2 regions of the Streptococcus wuxiensis genome follow, and region 1 is predicted to be linked to the other one. Evidence: predicted binding sites of a transcription regulator. Region 1 holds the regulator's gene; the other holds the start of a gene.
The links. Region 1 encodes Rex, which represses fermentation and respiration genes when NADH is low (regulators of the CRP and FNR family bind a similar motif). Its sites were predicted from a motif close to TTGTGAANTANTTCACAA; they were not measured.
Positions count from the first base shown of each region.

Region 2: a site for Rex is predicted at 8,419-8,436, ahead of adhE (bifunctional acetaldehyde-CoA/alcohol dehydrogenase). Genes of this name have one in related genera too.

Region 1 covers NZ_JBFNFE010000001.1:364,417-374,701, forward strand. Annotated here, with positions in the region: gene AB2B47_RS01740 (ribose-phosphate diphosphokinase) at 1-471, shown strand, start outside; gene AB2B47_RS01745 (cysteine desulfurase family protein) at 487-1,602, shown strand; gene AB2B47_RS01750 (DUF1831 domain-containing protein) at 1,608-1,955, shown strand; gene AB2B47_RS01755 (DUF4649 family protein) at 1,965-2,180, shown strand; gene AB2B47_RS01760 (redox-sensing transcriptional repressor Rex) at 2,262-2,903, shown strand; gene AB2B47_RS01765 (gamma-glutamyl-gamma-aminobutyrate hydrolase family protein) at 2,919-3,608, shown strand; gene AB2B47_RS01770 (hypothetical protein) at 3,633-3,872, shown strand; gene AB2B47_RS01775 (hypothetical protein) at 3,878-4,144, shown strand; gene radC (RadC family protein) at 4,147-4,827, opposite strand; gene AB2B47_RS01785 (O-acetylhomoserine aminocarboxypropyltransferase/cysteine synthase family protein) at 4,891-6,171, opposite strand; gene AB2B47_RS01790 (VIT1/CCC1 transporter family protein) at 6,363-7,058, shown strand; gene AB2B47_RS01795 (PspC domain-containing protein) at 7,114-7,386, opposite strand; gene AB2B47_RS01800 (SprT family protein) at 7,447-7,896, opposite strand; gene AB2B47_RS01805 (Tex family protein) at 7,883-10,012, opposite strand; gene AB2B47_RS01810 (SPJ_0845 family protein) at 10,168-10,285, shown strand, end outside.
Region 2 covers NZ_JBFNFE010000005.1:122,321-132,605, forward strand. Annotated here, with positions in the region: gene AB2B47_RS07060 (3-keto-L-gulonate-6-phosphate decarboxylase UlaD) at 1-102, shown strand, start outside; gene AB2B47_RS07065 (L-ribulose-5-phosphate 3-epimerase) at 106-969, shown strand; gene AB2B47_RS07070 (L-ribulose-5-phosphate 4-epimerase) at 971-1,678, shown strand; gene AB2B47_RS07075 (BglG family transcription antiterminator) at 1,845-3,518, shown strand; gene ulaG (L-ascorbate 6-phosphate lactonase) at 3,635-4,726, shown strand; gene tkt (transketolase) at 4,841-6,817, shown strand; gene yajC (preprotein translocase subunit YajC) at 6,960-7,280, shown strand; gene AB2B47_RS07095 (low molecular weight protein-tyrosine-phosphatase) at 7,329-7,766, shown strand; gene AB2B47_RS07100 (MORN repeat-containing protein) at 7,759-8,172, shown strand; gene adhE (bifunctional acetaldehyde-CoA/alcohol dehydrogenase) at 8,472-10,285, shown strand, end outside.

The sequences.
Region 1 (10,285 bases):
ATTGATAAAGGTTTAACTGGTCCAGATGTGGTTGTTGTCAGCCCTAAAAACTCAGGTGTAAAGCGTGCTCGTAGCCTTGCTGAATACCTTGATGCTCCGATTGCTATCATTGACTATGCTCAAGATGATTCTGAACGTAGCCAAGGTTACATTATCGGAGAGGTTGAAGGTAAGAAAGCAATCTTAATCGATGATATTCTTAACACTGGTCGTACCTTCTCTGAAGCCGCTAAGATCTTAGAGCGCGACGGAGCAACTGACATTTACGCAGTATCAAGTCATGGACTTTTCGTTGACGGTGCTGCAGACTTACTGGATGCAACTAATATCAAGGAAATCTTGGTTACAGATTCTGTATTGACAGAAAGTAAAAAACCTAAAAACGTACAATACATTACTGCTAGCGAATTGATTGGTGATGCAATGGTTCGTATTCACGAAAGAAAACCAGTTAGTCCACTATTTAAATAGAAATTAGGTGAATTTTTGATTTATTTGGATAATGCTGCAACGACTCCTATGTCTTCAGCAGCTATCTCAGCAATGACTCAAGTCATGCAAGAAATTTATGGCAATCCTTCTAGTATTCACAGTCATGGGCGTCAAGCAGGAAAATTATTACGTGAAGCCCGTCAAGAGTTAGCAGGTATACTAGGTACAAAGCCCCAACACATTTTCTTCACTTCTGGTGGTACAGAAAGTAATAATACAGCTATTATTGGCTACTGTCTTCGTCATCAAAATCGCGGGAAACACATTATTACTACTGCTATCGAGCATCACGCTGTGCTTGAACCAATTGAATATCTGGTGGAAAATTTTGGGTTTGAAGTGACTATTTTAAAACCCGACAATCAAGAAATCACTGCAGATCAAGTCAAAAATGCACTGCGTGAAGATACTATTCTCGTTTCAACTATGTATGTTAACAATGAAACAGGTACTCTTTTACCAATCGATGAAATTGGGCAGATTTTAAAAGTCCATTCAGCAGCTTATCATGTAGATGCTGTTCAAGCTGTCGGGAAGCTAGAGATTCTTCCTGAAGAACTAGGAATAGATTTCCTCAGTGCTTCTGCTCATAAATTTCACGGTCCAAAGGGTATCGGTTTCCTATACGCTGCTTCTACAGATTTTGATCCTTACCTACATGGTGGAGATCAAGAACAGAAAAAAAGAGCAGGGACAGAAAATCTTCCCGCAATTATAGGTATGGTTGCAGCTCTTAAGGACGATATAGATCATCTAGAGGCTAATTTTAATAAAGTTCAAAAACTACAGAAAGTTTTTCTAACTGAAATGGCTGGATCAACCTATTATCTCAATCAAGGTAAAGAGCAACTCCCTTATGTCCTAAATATCGGATTTCCGGGACAACGCAACGATCTACTACTACTTCGTTTAGACCTTGAAGGTATTTCTATTTCAACAGGTTCTGCTTGTACAGCTGGTGTTGTTCAGGTCAGTCATGTTCTTCAAGCCTTCTACGGAGAAGAATCTCCTCGCTTACACGAGTCTGTACGCGTCAGCATTTCACCTCAAAATACAGAACAAGAAATGATAACTCTTGCTAAAACTCTTAAAAATATCATCGGAGGATAAACTTAATGGCATTTGAACAAACGATTAAACTTAAAAATTGTCGTTACGAATACACACTTAGTCCAACTGTTAAAAAATTTACGCTTAAAGATAATACTTTTTTTGAAACTAAAGTTGGTAACTATGAATTAACGCGTCTACTTGAAAAAGTTCCAAATAGCGGAGAAGGATTCCAACTTAAGATTATCATCAACAAAGACTTAACTGGTGTAAAAATCAATATCACTGATAAATTTGGTCTACGTTTAGTTGATATCTTCAAATCAGAAGAAACTCATATCCACCAAGAGAAATTTTACTTTTTGATGGATAGCTTGGTTGAACGTGGCGTATTTACAAAAAGCGAAAGATAGAAGGTCATTATGTTTCGATTAACTTACAAGGACTCCTATCAAGTAGAGCGTGTGCAAGAATATGAAGACTATGAAGCTCTTATGCTCTCTCTATCGGGTTGTGTAACTCTCCCTGATACTACTCATATTACTTCATTAACACATGATGGAGTTGAAATCTATCAAGGACTTCTAGGTAACCTCTACCGCTTTTTAAGAACTTACCACGAAACGAAGATAAACTAAGATTTTTCTTAGTTTTTTTTCATTATTGTTGCAATTTTCACAAGCTTTCTATAAAATAGTAGATAGAAAGGTTGTGATTTTGTGAAAGAAAAACAGTCTGCTATTCCTAAAGCAACAGCAAAGAGACTTTCTCTCTATTACCGTATTTTTAAAAGATTTAATGCCGAGAAAATTGAAAGAGCTAATTCCAAACAAATTGCAGAAGCGATTGGAATTGATTCTGCCACTGTTCGTCGTGACTTCTCTTACTTTGGCGAACTTGGACGTCGTGGATTTGGCTATGATGTCAAAAAGCTTATGAACTTTTTCGCTGATCTTTTAAATGATAATTCTATTACCAATGTTATGCTTGTGGGTATTGGAAATATGGGACATGCCCTCCTCCATTACCGCTTTCATGAGCGTAATAAAATGAAAATCATCATGGCTTTTGACCTAGATGATCATCCTGAGGTTGGTACCAAGACACCCGACGGTGTTCCAATCTATGGAATCTCTCAAATAAAGGATAAAATTAAGGATAGTGATGTTAAAACTGCTATTCTTACTGTTCCTAGTGTTAAATCTCAAGAAGTTGCGGAACTTTTGGTTGATGCTGGTATCAAAGGTATCCTCAGTTTTTCTCCTGTTCACCTACATCTTCCTAAAGACGTAGTTGTTCAGTATGTCGATCTTACTAGCGAACTTCAAACCCTCCTCTATTTCATGCGAAAAGAGGATTAGAAAGCGAATTGATTTATGAAAAAACCAGTTATTGGGATTACAGGAAATGAAACCCCGCATCCAGATGATGATCTTATGATGAGTTATGCTGCAAAAGGCTTTGTTGAAGGAGTTAAGAAAGCTGGAGGTATCCCCATTATCCTACCAATTGGTGATGAAGAAATGGCCAGTTACTACATTAGTTTAATTGATAAACTTATTTTAACTGGTGGGCAAAATGTTGATCCTAAATACTATGGTGAGCCAAAAGCTATTGATAGCGACGACTACCACCTTCAAAGGGATATTTTTGAACTAGCACTTATCAAAGAAGCCCTTAAACAAAATAAACCAATTTTTTCTGTCTGTCGTGGTACTCAGCTCTTTAACGTAGCCATGGGCGGATCTCTTTATCAAGATATCGAAGATCATTGGCAAGATACTTCCGCTGAATACACCACTCAGCGACTTGTCACCGAACCAGATACTATTCTAAGAGAAATCTATGGAGAAATCTCTCATATCAATTCTTTCCACCATCAGAGCATCAAAGATTTAGCTCCTAATCTTAAGGTTGTAGCACATGATCCTAAAGATGGTATTATCGAAGCTGTTACAACTACGGACGGCTTCCCTTATCTTGGTGTTCAATGGCATCCCGAATTTCTTTTTGAAAATCGCCCCAAAGATAAAACACTTTTCGACTATGTCGTCAATGAATTATAATTTCGATAAATTAGCTAATTAATTATGAATGAACTTACCCCACCTTCTACTCATGAGCTTTTGAGAGATTTAGATGTTAATGTTTTCTCATCTATTAAGAGCAAGGAAATTGACCATTTCTCAACCTATAAGGAAAAGAAAATAGAAGTTTATTTTCAACTTTCTAATCTATACAGACTTTTAACGGCAGAAAGTTACCAATCATTTTCTAAGAATAAAGAGTATCTCGACAAACTCTCACTAAAAGACAAAAAAAAGAACTAAAAGAAATGTCTAAAAAGGCAAAACCATTTTGTAAAAAGGCAGATGCTAAATTTAAAGGCAGATTTCGTTCTTCGCTTGTTTTTTACAGAGATATCTTGATCCACTCAAAAAAGTATTATAAAATTGAAGACTTCAATGCTATTATTGACTTTATCGTGCAAGAAAAGTTGCTAGTCCCTACAATTGATCCTCTTCCTAAAATTGTTATGAACGAAGTTGAATCCTATGCTTTACAAGCGTTTGAGCAGGGTCCCCTAAACTTCAAAAAATAATCCTATATCAAGTCCGTCTTCTCACGGTAACTAAAATAATCAGAATGAGAGACAATTAAATGGTCCAATAAGACCAATCCCATTAATTCACAGGCTTCTTTAACAAGCTTCGTAACATGGTCATCATTGGGGCTAGGAACTACTGCTCCTGATGGATGATTATGAACCAGAATCACAGATGTTGCCATATGCTTCAAAGCGTAGTGGAGAATTTCTCTCGGTTCAGCAATGCTTCTCGTGGCAGACCCGATAAAAATAGTCTGCTGATGAATGATTTGATTTTGAGTATTTAGATAGATCGCCACTAGGTGCTCTTGTTTTTTATCTCCAAGCTCAGACTGCATCTTTTTAGCTAATTTACGACTGCTAAGAATACTCTCCATTTTCACTGTTTCCCTTTTATGGATACGGTAGCCTAATTCAATAACGGCTTGTAATTCGATAGCCTTAACACGTCCAATACCCGATAGAGTCTGCAATTCCTGTAGACTCATTTTTTTTAGGTCAGTTAAACATGTCAGCTGATTTAAGACCTTCTGTGCTATTTCAAAAACATTGGCCTGTTTTGTGCCTGTCCTTAGTAATATTGCCAGTAATTCTTGGTTGCTGAGCGCTTCTACTCCTTCTTTTACTAGTCTCTCTCTTGGTAAAAGCGAATCTTCTTGAAATGAAATACTATACATAAAAATCCTCCTCACTTTATTATTCGTGAGAAGGATGCTTAATTCGATAAAAACTAGTTATTTTTAGATTTTTTCAAGTGCAAGACGCAAATCTTCAATCAAATCATCAGCATTTTCAAGACCGATTGAAAGTCGGATTTGATTTTTAGTTACTCCTGCTGCTTCTAGATCAGAGTCAGACAATTGAGAATGAGTTGTAGTTGCTGGATGAACGACCAATGATTTGGCATCTGCTACGTTTGCAAGGTTTGAAAAGATTTCTAAGCTATCAATCACCTTACGAGCTTCTGCTTCTCCGCCTTTAACGTGGAAGGTAAAGATTGAACCAACACCTTTTGGTAAATATTTCTCCGCCAAGGCATGGTAAGGGCTATCAGCTAATTTTGGATAATTGACCTTTTCAACTTTTGGATGGTTCACAAGGAAATCAACGATTTTCTCAGCATTTTGAACATGACGTTCAACACGGAGAGATAGTGTCTCAAGACCTTGTAGGAGCAAGAATGAGTTGAATGGTGAAAGGGCAGCTCCCATATCGCGAAGCAATTGCACGCGAGCAGCAACGATAAAGGCTGCAGCACCTACATCTCGAGTATAGCTTAAATTATGGTAGCTTGGATCTTCATTGACGAATTGAGGGAATTTCCCTGAAGTAGCCCAGTCAAATTTACCACTATCAACAATGACACCGCCAATAGTTGTACCGTGTCCACCGATAAATTTAGTCGCCGAGTGAACCGAGATATCTACACCGTGTGAAAAGACATTGATAAGATAAGGCGTTGCAAATGTATTGTCAGAAACTAAAGGAATTTGGTGTTTATGAGCAATTTCGGCTATTTTTTCGATATCAGGAATGTTGATAACTGGATTACCCAAAGTTTCAATCAAAACAAGTTTTGTATTGTCTTTAATCGCTGCTTCCACCTCTTCTAAATGATCAATATCTACAAATGTTGTGGTAATTCCGTATCGAGGAAGGGTTTCTTTCAACAGGTTAAAGGTACCACCGTAGATAGTTGAAGCTGCAACAACATGGTCACCTGCGTGAGCAAGTCCAAGAATAGTATAAGTAAGAGCTGCCATTCCTGAAGCTGTGGCAAGTGCACCTACTCCGCCTTCTAGCGCTGCAATACGCTCTTCAAAGGCTGAAGTTGTTGGATTGGTAATACGAGTATAGATATTTCCAGCTTTTTGAAGGGCAAAAAGGTCTGCACCCTCCTGTGTATCTTCAAATACAAAAGATGTTGTTTGATAAATTGGTACAACACGAGACTTGGTAGTAGCATCTACCACTTGTCCTGCATGCAATTGAAGAGTTTCAAATTTAAATTCACGAGTCATCATCAGACCTCCAAAGATTTCATTAAATTAATTGTATCATCTATGGCATTCAGTTACAAATACAACTTTGTTATATATTATCATAAGCAATAGCTATGGCATTTATTAGAATTGAAAAACTTTTTTCAGATAGTTTAAAAAGTTTGTATTCGCTATTTCTATACTTTATAATGGATAAAAAGGAGAAGACTATGTCAGAAATTACACATGAAATTGATTCAAACTTCGCTGGTCGTTTAAATATTTTACGTGCTGGTGTGCTCGGAGCCAATGACGGGATCATTTCCATCGCTGGAGTTGTTATCGGGGTTGCCAGTGCAACCAGTAATATCTGGATAATCTTTCTTTCGGGTTTGGCTGCCATCTTAGCAGGTGCCTTCTCTATGGCTGGAGGTGAATATGTTTCAGTATCCACTCAAAAAGACACTGAAGAGGCCGCTGTAGCTCGAGAGCAATTACTTTTGGATAAGGATATCGAGGCTGCAAAGAAATCTCTCTATGCTGCTTATCTTCAAAATGGTGAGTGTGAAACTTCAGCTCAACTTTTAGTCAATAAAGCTTTTCTTAAAAATCCACTTAAAGCCTTAGTTGAAGAAAAATACGGAATCGAGTATGAAGAGTTTACCAATCCTTGGCATGCTGCAGCATCTAGCTTCATCGCTTTTGTTCTTGGTAGTTTACCACCAATGCTTTCCATTACCATCTTTCCAAGTGACTATCGAATCCCTGCTACTGTTTTTATCGTTGCGATGTCTTTATTGATTACAGGTTACACCAGTGCCAAACTCGGAAAAGCCCCAACCAAAACAGCTATGATTCGTAACCTTTGTATCGGTTTGTTAACCATGGGAGTGACCTATCTATTGGGTCAGTTGTTTAGTATTTAAAAAAGATACCGTACGGTATCTTTTTTATTATCCAAACATAAACAATTAAGAGAAACTACCAAAACCAACCTTCATTATCATTAATTGGTTCAGCCTCTTTCATCTTACGTGGTCCTGTTCCGTACATTTCAGCTTCGATATCTTCTTTTGTTGGCAAGATAGAGGCTAGGATGATGTAGATGATGATTCCAAGTCCGAAGTTTGCGATTGTAAAGATAGCAAAAATGAAGCGCACAAGAGTAACATCAAGGTCCCATTTATCAGAGAGTCCAGCAAGTACTCCCGATATCATACGATTTCGTCTCATTTTGTAAAAATTTTTATTCATAGTTTGTACCTCTTTCGGTATTCTTGTAATAAGTATAACATGAAATAAAAACTGCTTGCATCAGTCCTTAGGCGGATTTTGCAAAATGAGTTTGCCACGACAGAGACCACAACGATAACGTTTGGTATCAATTCGTCGCTTTCGTTGATAGGTTTGGCGACAAGTCTGACAAATATAGACTAGAAGTGGTGTTTGACTGACACTTGATAAGGTAGGAACAAAGCGGAGCCCGTCTACTTCTTTTAACAGTTTCTTAAAGGCTACATCTTTATGTTTATACCCCTTGCCCTCATAGTATAGATGATAATGACAGAGTTCGTGACGCACAATTTTCCGAAAAGCCTCTAAACCTAGTTCTTGATAGACTTTGGGATTAAAATCCAAATGCCCATCCTTCGGAAAGAATCGCCCACCTGTCGACCGTAGACGAGAATTCCATTGAGCTTGGTGTTTGAAAGGTTTCCCAAAGTCTTCTAAAGAGACTTGTTTAACGTAATCAGTTAGATTCATCTGGAGCAAGAAGCGACAGATTTACTTTTTCGCGTTGGACATCAATCTTCTTCACCCAAACGGTTACCAAATCACCAACTGAAACGACTTGACTCGGATGTTTGATGAATTTCTTGCTCATGTGAGAGATATGAATCAGGCCATCCTCGTGAATACCAATGTCAACAAAGGCACCGAAGTCAACGACGTTACGAACAACGCCCTCAAGCTTCTGGCCAACTTTTAAGTCTTTGATATCCAAGACATCCTGACGAAGGACTGGAGCATCAAAAGAATCACGGAAATCACGTCCTGGTTTTAAAAGATCTGCAATAATATCTTTAAGGGTTTCTTGACCGAGGTCTAGTTCTTGGGCCATTTCCTTAATTGAAATAGATTTGAGTTTGGCTTGTGCTTCTTCATTTAGGTCTTTGATGTCCAAACGTTTGAAGAGTTCCTTAACAGCAGCATAGTTTTCTGGGTGAACACCCGTGTTATCAAGGATATTGCTACTTTCAGGGATACGGAGGAAACCGGCAGCCTGTTCAAACGCTTTAGCACCCAAACGAGGGACTTTCTTTATTTGGGCGCGTGAAGTGATTTTGCCTTCTTCTTCACGATACTTCACGATATTTTCAGAGATTGTTTTGTTAAGCCCAGCTACGTGCGAAAGTAAGGCTGGACTAGCTGTATTGACATTGACACCGACTTGGTTAACTACTGTATCAACAACAAAGTCAAGACTTTCAGACAATTTTTTCTGACTAACATCGTGCTGATATTGACCAACACCGATGGATTTGGGATCGATTTTAACTAACTCAGCAAGTGGGTCTTGCAAGCGACGAGCAATAGAAATAGCAGAGCGTTTCTCAACAGTTAACTCTGGAAACTCTTGACGAGCAAGTTCACTAGCTGAGTAGACAGATGCCCCGCTTTCATTGACAATGACATAGCTGACCTCAGGAAAATCTTTAAGTACTTCAGCGACGAAGGCTTCACTCTCACGACTAGCAGTACCATTACCTATGGCAATGATTTCAACACCATATTGGCCAATCAAATCTGCCAAATCTCTCTTTGCTTCTTCAATCTGACGAGCTGAAGCTGGTTTGACTGGATAAATGACTTGCGTTGTCAGCATCTTCCCAGTAGCATCTACGACCGCAAGCTTAGCACCTGTACGAAAGGCAGGGTCAAATCCAAGGACCACGCGCCCCTTAAGAGGTGCAACAAGGAGAAGATTTCGAAGGTTTTCTGAGAAGAGTTGGATAGCTCCTTCTTCTGCCTTCTCTGTTAGTTCAGTGCGAATACGACGCTCAATAGCTGGTAATACTTTTTTCTTAACAGATTGCTGAATAACTTCGTCAATATAGGCATTCTTAACTTTAAAACGAACACTAAAGAAAGATAGAATCCGATCAGTCGCATGCTCAAAGCCAATTTTCAAAATGCCTAGCTTCTCACCGCGATTAAGGGCAAGCGTACGGTAACCTTGCATGTTGGCAACTGTTTCCGAGAAATCGTAATAGATCTGAAAGACTTGTTTTTCATCAAGACTCTCATCTTTGACTTGAGAAGTAATCTTAGAGCGTCTAAGTACCTCTTGATATGTCATTGAACGTAAATGAACATCCTCGGATAGTGCTTCAACCAAGATGTCTACAGCTCCAGCCAAAGCTTCTTGAGGAGTCTCGAAACCTTCACAGACAAAAGCTTCTGCTTCTTTTTCTAGGTTAGAAACATTTTGTAAAATTAAACGAGCAAGTGGAAAAAGTCCAGCCTCACGCGCAATCGTTGCCTTGGTGCGACGTTTCTCCTTATAGGGAAGATAGAGTTCTTCTACATCTGCGAGTTTTTCAGCTGCTAGAATTGCTTCTTCCAATTCTTTTGTTAGCTTGCCTTGCTCTTTGATTTTTGCTAAGACGGCTTCCTTACGATCATTTAGAGCAGTTAAACTCTTATCGAGGTCGATAATAGCCTTAATGGCTACCTCATCTAGACTTCCAGTCATATCTTTCCGATAACGGGCGATAAAGGGGATAGTTGCTCCTTCTGCTGTCAAAGACAAGACAGTATCAATCTGCTTTAAAGTTACACCCAAGTCTTGGGAAATTTTTTCATATTTTTTATCCATGAAACTATTATACCATAAGGAAGAAAGCTTGTTTTCATTAATTTGTTGCTTTATTTCAACTTTATAAAGATAAAAGCCATGTTTATTTTAAAATCCAACTATTTCTTAGAAATAATAGTATAATAGTGTTAACTTAAAGAATCGAGGTATGCCTTATGGCTGTTAAATTTACAAAAACTGATGACTTAGATAAGATGTTCGAAGAATTCGCTAAACTACCTGATTTAAAGCAAGTAACATTTCCAGATGACAAAGAAAAGAAAGATAAGGCAG
Region 2 (10,285 bases), on a different contig from region 1:
GATGTCTTTACCTTTATCGCAGGTCGTGGAATTACAGAGGCTGCGGATCCAGCAGGAGCAGCGCGTGCCTTCAAGGATGAAATCAAACGAATTTGGGGGTAAACCATGGCACGTCCAATTGGAATTTATGAAAAGGCAACCCCGACACACTTTACTTGGCTAGAACGTTTAAATTTTGCCAAGGAGTTAGGCTTTGATTTTGTCGAGATGTCTATTGATGAACGTGACGAGCGTTTAGCAAGACTGGACTGGAGCAAGGAAGAACGCTTGGAAGTTGTCAAAGCGATCTATGAAACTGGTGTTCGTATTCCTTCTATCTGTTTTTCAGGTCATCGTCGCTACCCATTGGGATCAAATGATCCAATTTTAGAGGAAAAATCTCTGGAACTCATGAAAAAATGTATCGAACTAGCCCAAGACTTAGGAGTTCGTACTATTCAACTAGCTGGTTACGACGTTTACTATGAGGAAAAGTCCCCCCAGACACGCCAACGTTTTATCAAAAATTTGAGAAAAGCTTGTGACTGGGCTGAAGAAGCTCAGGTGGTACTTGCTATTGAAATTATGGATGATCCTTTCATCAATAGCATCGAAAAATACTTGGCTGTAGAGAAAGAGATTGACTCTCCCTACCTCTTTGTCTATCCAGATATTGGGAATGTGTCTGCATGGCATAATGATGTCTACAGTGAGTTTTATCTCGGCCATCATGCTATTGCAGCTCTCCATCTCAAGGATACTTATGCAGTGACAGAAAGTTCAAAGGGCCAATTCCGAGATGTACCTTTTGGGCAAGGTTGTGTCAAATGGGAAGAAGCTTTCGATATTTTAAAGCAAACCAATTATAATGGACCTTTCCTAATCGAAATGTGGTCTGAAAATTGTGAAACTGTAGAAGAAACACGCGCAGCCATTCAAGAGGCCCAAGCCTTTCTCTACCCACTAATTAAGAAAGCAGGTTTGATGTAAGATGAATCAAGTAATCAATGCTATGCGTAAACGAGTCTGTGATGCCAATCAATCATTGCCAAAACATGGACTTGTCAAATTTACCTGGGGTAATGTATCTGAAGTCAATCGCGAACTCGGTGTCATTGTTATCAAACCATCAGGCGTAGATTATGACGAATTGACCCCTGAAAACATGGTGGTGACTGACCTAGATGGAAAGGTTCTAGAAGGAGATTTAAGACCATCTTCGGACCTTCCAACTCATGTGCAGTTATATAAGGCTTGGCCAGAGATTGCTAGTGTGGTCCATACCCATTCGACAGAAGCTGTTGGTTGGGCTCAGGCAGGTCGTGATATTCCTTTCTACGGAACAACTCATGCGGATTATTTCTACGGTTCAATCCCTTGCGCCCGTAGTTTGACCAAGGATGAAGTAGAAGTAGCCTATGAAAAAGATACTGGTCTGGTCATCGTGGAAGAGTTTGAACGTCGTGGTCTTAACCCAGTTGAAGTTCCAGGAATTGTTGTACGTAATCATGGACCGTTCACTTGGGGCAAGAATCCAGAGAATGCTGTCTATCACTCTGTTGTACTAGAGGAAGTATCTAAGATGAATCGCTTCACAGAGCAAATCAATCCAAGGGTTGAACCTGCTCCCCAGTACATCCTAGAAAAACACTACCAACGTAAGCATGGACCAAATGCTTATTATGGTCAAAAGAAATAAGAAAATGAATTGAAAAGAGGCTAGGACCTTGCGATCCAAGCCTCGCTTTTGTAGTTGTAAATATCCAATGGTAAGAGTTTACAGCATATAATTGCAAAGTCTGTACAAATGTGATACCATTATAAAGTTGTTTTGGAAGCGATTGACAAATAGAGGAGTATGAATTATGGTTTTAGATAAGGCGAGCTGTGACTTGCTTCAATATTTGATGGATCAAGAAACGTCCAAAACGATTATGACGATTTCAAAAGATCTAGCTCAATCTCGAAGAAAAATCTACTATCACATTGATAAAATCAATGATGCTCTGGATGATGAGAATTTGCACATCATCAGTCTGCCTCGGATTGGTATCCATTTAACCGAGGAACAAAGAGAAGCTTGTCGTCAATTATTAGACGAAGTTGATTCTTATGATTACATCATGAGTGCCAATGAGCGGATGCAGCTGATGCTCCTTCTGATTGGTATTTCCAAAGAGAGAATCACGCTTGAAAAACTCATGGAATTAACAGAAGTCTCTCGAAATACAGTCCTTAATGACTTAAATAGCATTCGTTACCAGCTAACCTTGGAGCAGTATCAAGTAACGCTTCAAGTTAGTAAATCTCGCGGTTACTACTTGAATGCACACCCTCTTAATAAAATCCAGTATCTTCAATCCCTTCTCTATCATGTCTTTATGGAAGAAAATCCAGCTTTTGTAGCTATTTTAGAGGAGAAAATCAAGGAGCGATTAGAAGATGAGATGCTTCTTTCTGATGAGGTCAATCAATTTCTAAAAAAACAAGTTCCACTAGTTGAGCAGGATTTGGGGAAAAAAATAAACCATCACGAAGTCACTTTTATGTTACAGGTCCTCCCTTATCTTCTACTTGGATGTGATACCGTTACTAATAATCAGGATAAGCATAAAGAAATTGAACAAGAATTTTCATTGATTCGAAAGAGAATTGAATATCAGGTATCCAAAAAACTAGGAGAGCGCTTGTTTGAAACATTTGGAATCTCATTTTCAGAATTAGATAGATCTCTATTAGCCATTCTTTTGTTATCCTATCGAAAAGATCGAGACATCCATGCAGAAAGTAAAGATTTTCAGCATTTGAGAATGGCTTTAGAAGAGTTTATTTGGTATTTTGAATCCCAAACCAGAATGGAGATTGAACAGAAAGAAGACTTGTTGAGGAATCTCGTGATTCATTGTAAGGCTCTACTATTTAGAAAAAATTATGGGATCTTCTCAAAAAATCCTTTAACTCGGCAGATTCGTTCCAAGTATAGTGAGCTTTTCGTGATTACAAAAAAATGTGCTGAAGTGCTGGAAGAAGCCTGGCAGATTCGATTGACGGATGATGAGATTGCCTATTTGACCATTCATGTTGGAGGATTTTTAAAGTATACTCCATCGATTCAAAACAATACTAAGAAGATTTATATTGTGTGTGATGAAGGAGTGGGCGTTTCTAAACTCTTACTTAAACAATGTCGCTTCTATCTTCCAAATGAACAAATAGGTGCAGTCTTTACCACTGAGCAGTTTAAAAGCGTGGAGGATATTACTCAGGTTGACTTGCTTATTACAACAAATGATGAGCTTGAGAGTCGCTTCCCAGTGCTAAAGGTAAATCCTATACTTGAGGCAGAAGATATTTTACGCATAACAGACTTTATGAAAAATAAGGTTCTTCGAAAAGATGGTCGAACCTTCAAGGATAATCTCTCAACAATTATTGCTACCTATATATCTGATAAACACGCTGCAGCAAAATTACAGGAAGAAATTCAACTCTTAATCAACCAAGAATTAGTCATCCAAGCTTTTTTAGATGAATCATAAATATCACAGTCCAATGATGAACACAAACCTGTGTTTTTCTTGGTCTTTTTTAATATTTCGGTCGGTGTTATACTAAGTATGAAATGAATACTTGAACAAAATATGGAGGATTTCAAATGCCAAACGTAAAAGAAATTACAAGAGAATCATGGATTTTAGCTACTTTCCCAGAGTGGGGAACATGGTTGAACGAAGAAATCGAAGAAGAAGTCGTTCCTGAAGGAAACTTTGCCATGTGGTGGCTAGGCAACTGTGGTACTTGGATTAAAACACCAGGTGGTGCTAACGTTGTCATGGATCTTTGGTCAAACCGTGGAAAATCAACCAAAAAAGTGAAAGATATGGTTCGCGGACACCAAATGGCAAATATGGCAGGTGTTCGTAAATTGCAACCAAACTTACGTGTTCAGCCAATGGTTATCGATCCATTTGCTATCAATGAACTCGACTACTACTTGGTTTCACACTTCCATAGTGACCATATCGACCCATACACAGCTGCAGCAATTCTCAATAATCCTAAGTTAGAACATGTTAAGTTTATCGGTCCTTACCATTGTGGACGAATCTGGGAAGGATGGGGTGTTCCAAAAGAACGCATCATCGTTGTCAAACCAGGTGATACTATTGAACTAAAAGACATGAAGATTCATGCGGTAGAATCATTTGACCGTACTTGCTTGGTAACACTACCAGTGAACGGTGCTGATGAGACAGGTGGCGAACTTGCTGGTTTAGCTGTTACAGATGAAGAAATGGCTCAAAAGGCTGTTAACTATGTCTTTGAAACACCAGGTGGAACCATTTATCATGGTGCGGATTCTCACTTCTCAAACTACTTTGCGAAACATGGTAAAGACTTCAAAATTGATGTTGCTTTGAATAACTATGGTGAAAACCCAGTTGGTATCCAAGATAAAATGACCTCTATCGACCTACTTCGCATGGCAGAAAATCTACGTGCTAAAGTTATTATCCCAGTTCACTATGATATCTGGTCTAACTTCATGGCTTCTACGAATGAAATCCTAGAACTTTGGAAAATGAGAAAAGATCGCTTACAATACGATTTCCATCCATTTATCTGGGAAGTTGGTGGAAAATACACTTATCCTCAAGACCAACACTTAATAGAATATCATCACCCACGTGGTTTTGATGACTGCTTCGAACAAGACTCAAATATCCAATTCAAAGCCTTGCTTTAATATAAAAATTTTTTCTGGAGGTTATCCGTATGTTGCACGATACGGATAATTTTCATATAATAGTACAAATAGAATATGTGATAGACCTATCACCTCAAAGAGAAAGGAAATTCTATGTCAAATCTATCTGTTAATGCGATTCGTTTTCTAGGTATTGACGCTATCAATAAAGCCAACTCAGGTCACCCAGGGGTGGTTATGGGAGCTGCACCGATGGCCTACAGTCTTTTTACAAAAAATCTCCGTATCAATCCAGCCCAACCAAACTGGATTAACCGCGACCGCTTTATTCTCTCAGCGGGTCATGGTTCAATGCTCCTCTATGCCCTCCTTCACCTTTCTGGTTTTGAAGATGTGAGTATGGATGAAGTGAAGAACTTCCGTCAATGGGGTTCTAAAACACCAGGTCACCCAGAATTTGGTCATACTGCAGGGGTTGATGCAACAACAGGTCCTCTAGGACAAGGGATTGCGACTGCGACAGGTTTTGCACAAGCAGAACGTTTCCTTGCAGCCAAGTATAACCGCGAAGGTTATAACATCTTTGACCACTACACTTACGTTATCTGTGGAGATGGTGACTTGATGGAAGGTGTCTCAAGTGAAGCTGCTTCTTATGCAGGCTTGCAAAAGCTTGACAAGTTGGTTGTTCTTTATGATTCAAATGATATCAACTTGGATGGTGAGACAAAAGATTCTTTCACAGAAAGTGTCCGCGATCGTTACAATGCTTATGGTTGGCATACAGCCTTGGTAGAAGATGGAACAGACCTTGAGGCTATTCATGCAGCTATTGAAGAAGCTAAGACTTCAGGAAAACCATCTTTGATTGAAGTGAAAACAGTTATTGGTTATGGTTCTCCAAACAAACAAGGGACTAACGCTGTGCACGGTGCTCCTCTTGGAGCTGATGAAACTGCAGCAACTCGCCAAGCACTTGGTTGGAACTACGAACCGTTTGAAATTCCAGCAGAAGTATACGCAGACTTTAAAGAAAATGTTGCAGACCGTGGTGTTTCAGCCTATGAAGCCTGGGCAAAACTAGTTGCAGATTATAAAGAAGCTCATCCAGAACTTGCTACAGAAGTGGAAGCAATCATCGAAGGACGCGATCCAGTTGAATTGACGCCAGAAGACTTCCCAGCTTTAGAAAATGGCTTCTCTCAAGCGACTCGTAACTCAAGCCAGGATGCCTTGAATGTTGTGGCTGCTAAATTGCCAACCTTCCTTGGTGGATCAGCTGACCTCGCTCATTCAAATATGACTTACATCAAAACTGATGGGCTTCAAGATGATACAAATCGCTTAAATCGCAACATCCAGTTTGGTGTTCGTGAATTTGCAATGGGTACTGTCTTGAACGGAATGGCTCTTCACGGTGGACTTCGTGTTTACGGAGGAACTTTCTTCGTATTCTCAGATTACCTTAAAGCAGCTGTTCGATTGTCAGCCTTACAAGGTCTTCCAGTTACTTATGTCTTCACTCACGATTCAATCGCAGTTGGTGAAGATGGTCCAACTCATGAACCGATTGAACACTTGGCAGGTCTTCGTGCTATGCCAAACCTTAATGTCTTCCGTCCTGCTGATGCACGTGAAACACAAGCAGCTTGGTATCAAGCAGTCAAAAGCGAGAAAACACCGACTGTTCTTGTCTTGACTCGTCAAAACTTGACTGTTGAGGAAGGAACAGACTTTGACAAGGTTGCGAAAGGTGCTTATGTCGTTTATGAAAATGCAGCAGACTTCGACACTATCTTGATTGCCACTGGTTCAGAGGTTAATCTGGCTGTCGCAGCCGCCAAAGAATTGGCAAGTCAAGGTAGCAAGGTGCGCGTGATCAGCATGCCATCTACAGATGTCTTTGATGCGCAAGATGCAGCATACAAAGAAGAAATCCTACCAAATGCTGTCCGTCGTCGTGTAGCAGTCGAAATGGGAGCAACTCAAAACTGGTATAAATACGTTGGTCTTGATGGAGCAGTTCTTGGTATTGATACCTTTGGAGCTTCTGCCCCAGCACCAAAAGTTTTAGCAGAGTACGGATTTACAGTTGAAAACCTTGTAGAACTTGTGAATAACTTGAAATAATCTAGAGGCATATTGCTAAAAAAGTCGAGGTTGGGAATTTTTGTCCCAGCCTCTTTCTTGATATAAAAGCATGGTCTAATCTTGTAAAAACACTTAAAATTTGTTATAGTAGTTTTATCTGAATTACAAAGGAGAAAATACAATGAATGCAAATTTAACATTTGTGATTATGCTTGTAGGGATGTTTGCCTTGATGTTCTTTATGCAACGTTCTCAAAAGAAACAAGCTGAAAAACGCATGGAGAGTCTCAACAAACTTCAAAAAGGCTACGAAGTAATAACTATCGGTGGTTTATACGGTACAGTTGATGAAGTTGATACCCAAAACAAAACAATCGTACTTGATGTAGACGGAGTTTACTTGACTTTTGAACTTGGAGCGATCAAATCTGTCTTGCCACTGAAAGAAGCTGTAACAGCTGAAGGTACAGTTGTCGAAGGCGAAAGCGCGATTGAAGAATAAAACGGGGTGGATCTCATTCCCGTTTTTCTATGATGATAAGGAATAATGATGAAAAAGATTGTTTTTGTTTGCCTTGGTAATATTTGCCGAAGTCCTATGGCAGAATTTGTGATGAAATCCTTAACTGATGATTATGTGATTGAAAGTAGAGCAACTTCTTCTTGGGAACACGGGAACCCAATTCACGAAAGGACTCAAGAAATCTTTAAATCTCACGAGATTCCTTATGATTCATCAAAAACATCGCAACAAATCTCTAAGAATGATTTTGAATATTTTGATTATATCATTGGAATGGACGAGTCCAATCTTCTCGATCTGATTCGGATGTGTCCTAAAAGCCAAAAACACAAGATAGAGGCGTTCGCTTCTGAAAGTGTACCGGATCCTTGGTATACAGGTGATTTTGATGAAACTTATGATCGGGTTTTAACAGGTTGTAAAGCTTGGCTAACACGTTTAGAAAATGAGGCAAAAAATGGATAATTTAAAGAAACTCTATGATAGATACAGTGTCTATATAACACGTCCTCGTTTAGAAATTGCGACAGTAGTGGTCATAGCTCTTTGCGCGATATTTGTATTTGTAGGGAATATGCCTAAGCAAGGAGTATTAAAATTGGATGGCGATTCACTAGTGTATGATGGAAGTATTGTTCGTGGAAAGATGAATGGCAAAGGAACGATGACTTTCTCAAACGGCGATACCTATACTGGAGAATTTAAAAATGGCGCGTTTAACGGCAAAGGAACCTACCAAGCTAAGGAAGGCTGGGTCTATGAAGGTGACTTTGTTAATGGGCAAGCTGAAGGCAAAGGGAAACTGACTACTGAGCAAGATGTTGTCTATGAGGGTGATTTTAAACAAGGTCTCTTTCAACAAGTACAATAACCTCCTCTTAGAGGGGGTTATATACCGCACTCGTAGAAAGCGCTTACATGGAAATTGAGACGCCTTTCAATGCCTTTTTACAATGAAGTTTGTGAAAAATAAAAGTTTTATGGGATTATTCACAAAGTATGGGCTAAAAAGCGTATGGGTAGGGCTGTGCAAAATTATTTTCACAAGCGAATAAAAAAAGTTTGTGAAATTTCTATGAAACTGTTTACAAATCTTAAAAAAAGAGTTATAATAAGATTGTGAAAAATTTAACAAAGGACTTACAATCCTTGAAAGCTATGGAGGAAAATATGGCTGATAAAAAAACTGTAACACCAGAGGAAAAGAAACTCGCTGCTGAAAAGCATGTCGATGGATTGGTGCAAAAAGCTTTGGTTGCCCTTGAAGAAATGCGTAAACTTGACCAAGATCAAGTCGATTATATTGTAGCAAAAGCTTCAGTTGCAGCTCTTGATGCCCACGGAGAATTGGCTCTACATGCCTTTGAAGAAACAGGACGTGGAGTATTTGAAGATAAAGCGACTAAGAACTTGTTTGCCTGTGAGCACGTAGTAAACAACATGCGCCACACTAAAACAGTTGGTGTTATTGAAGAAGACGATGTGACAGGATTGACTCTTATCGCTGAACCAGTTGGTGTTGTTTGTGGTATCACTCCAACAACTAACCCAACTTCAACAGCAATCTTTAAAGCTTTGATTTCATTGAAGACTCGTAATCCTATTGTCTTTGCATTCCACCCATCAGCTCAAGAATCATCAGCTCACGCTGCTCAAATCGTGCGTGATGCAGCGATTAAAGCAGGAGCTCCTGAAAACTGTGTACAGTGGATTACTGAACCATCTATGGAAGCAACTAGCGCATTGATGAACCATGAAGGTGTTGCAACAATCCTTGCAACAGGTGGGAATGCCATGGTTAAAGCTGCATACTCATGTGGTAAACCAGCTCTTGGGGTAGGTGCCGGAAACGTTCCAGCTTATGTTGAAAAATCAGCTAATATTCGCCAAGCTGCTCACGATATCGTCATGTCTAAATCATTTGATAATGGTATGGTCTGTGCATCTGAACAAGCGGTTATTATTGATAAAGAAATTTATGATGAATTTGTAGCAGAGTTCAAATCTTATCACACTTACTTTGTAAACAAAAAAGAAAAAGCTCTTCTTGAAGAATTCTGCTTCGGCGTGAAAGCAAACAGCAAAAACTGTGCAGGTGCAAAATTGAACGCTGACATCGTTGGTAAACCAGCAACTTGGATTGCAGAACAAGCAGGATTTACAGTTCCAGAAGGAACAAACATTCTTGCTGCAGAATGTAAAGAAGTTGGTGAAAACGAGCCATTGACTCGTGAAAAATTGTCACCAGTTATCGCAGTTTTGAAATCTGAAAGCCGCGAAGATGGTATTGCTAAAGCTCGTCAAATGGTTGAATTTAACGGTCTTGGACACTCAGCTGCCATCCATACTGCTGATGAAGAATTGACTAAAGAATTTGGTAAAGCTGTTAAAGCTATTCGTGTTATCTGTAACTCACCTTCTACTTTCGGTGGTATCGGGGACGTTTATAATGCCTTCTTGCCATCATTGACACTCGGATGTGGTTCTTACGGACGTAACTCAGTTGGGGATAACGTTAGCGCCATTAACCTCTTGAATATCAAAAAAGTCGGAAGACGGAGAAATAACATGCAATGGATGAAACTTCCTTCAAAAACATACTTTGAACGTGATTCAATTCAATACCTTCAAAAATGTCGTGACGTTGAGCGTGTCATGATCGTTACTGACCACGCTATGGTAGAGCTTGGCTTCCTTGATCGTATCATCGAACAACTTGACCTTCGTCGCAATAAGGTTGTTTACCAAATCTTTGCAGATGTAGAACCAGATCCAGATATCACTACAGTTGAACGTGGTACTGAGATTATGCGTTCCTTCAAACCAGATACAATCATCGCTCTTGGTGGTGGATCTCCAATGGATGCTGCTAAAGTAATGTGGCTCTTCTACGAACAACCAGAAGTAGACTTCCGTGACCTTGTCCAAAAATTCATGGATATCCGTAAACGTGCCTTCAAATTCCCATTGCTTGGTAAGAAGAC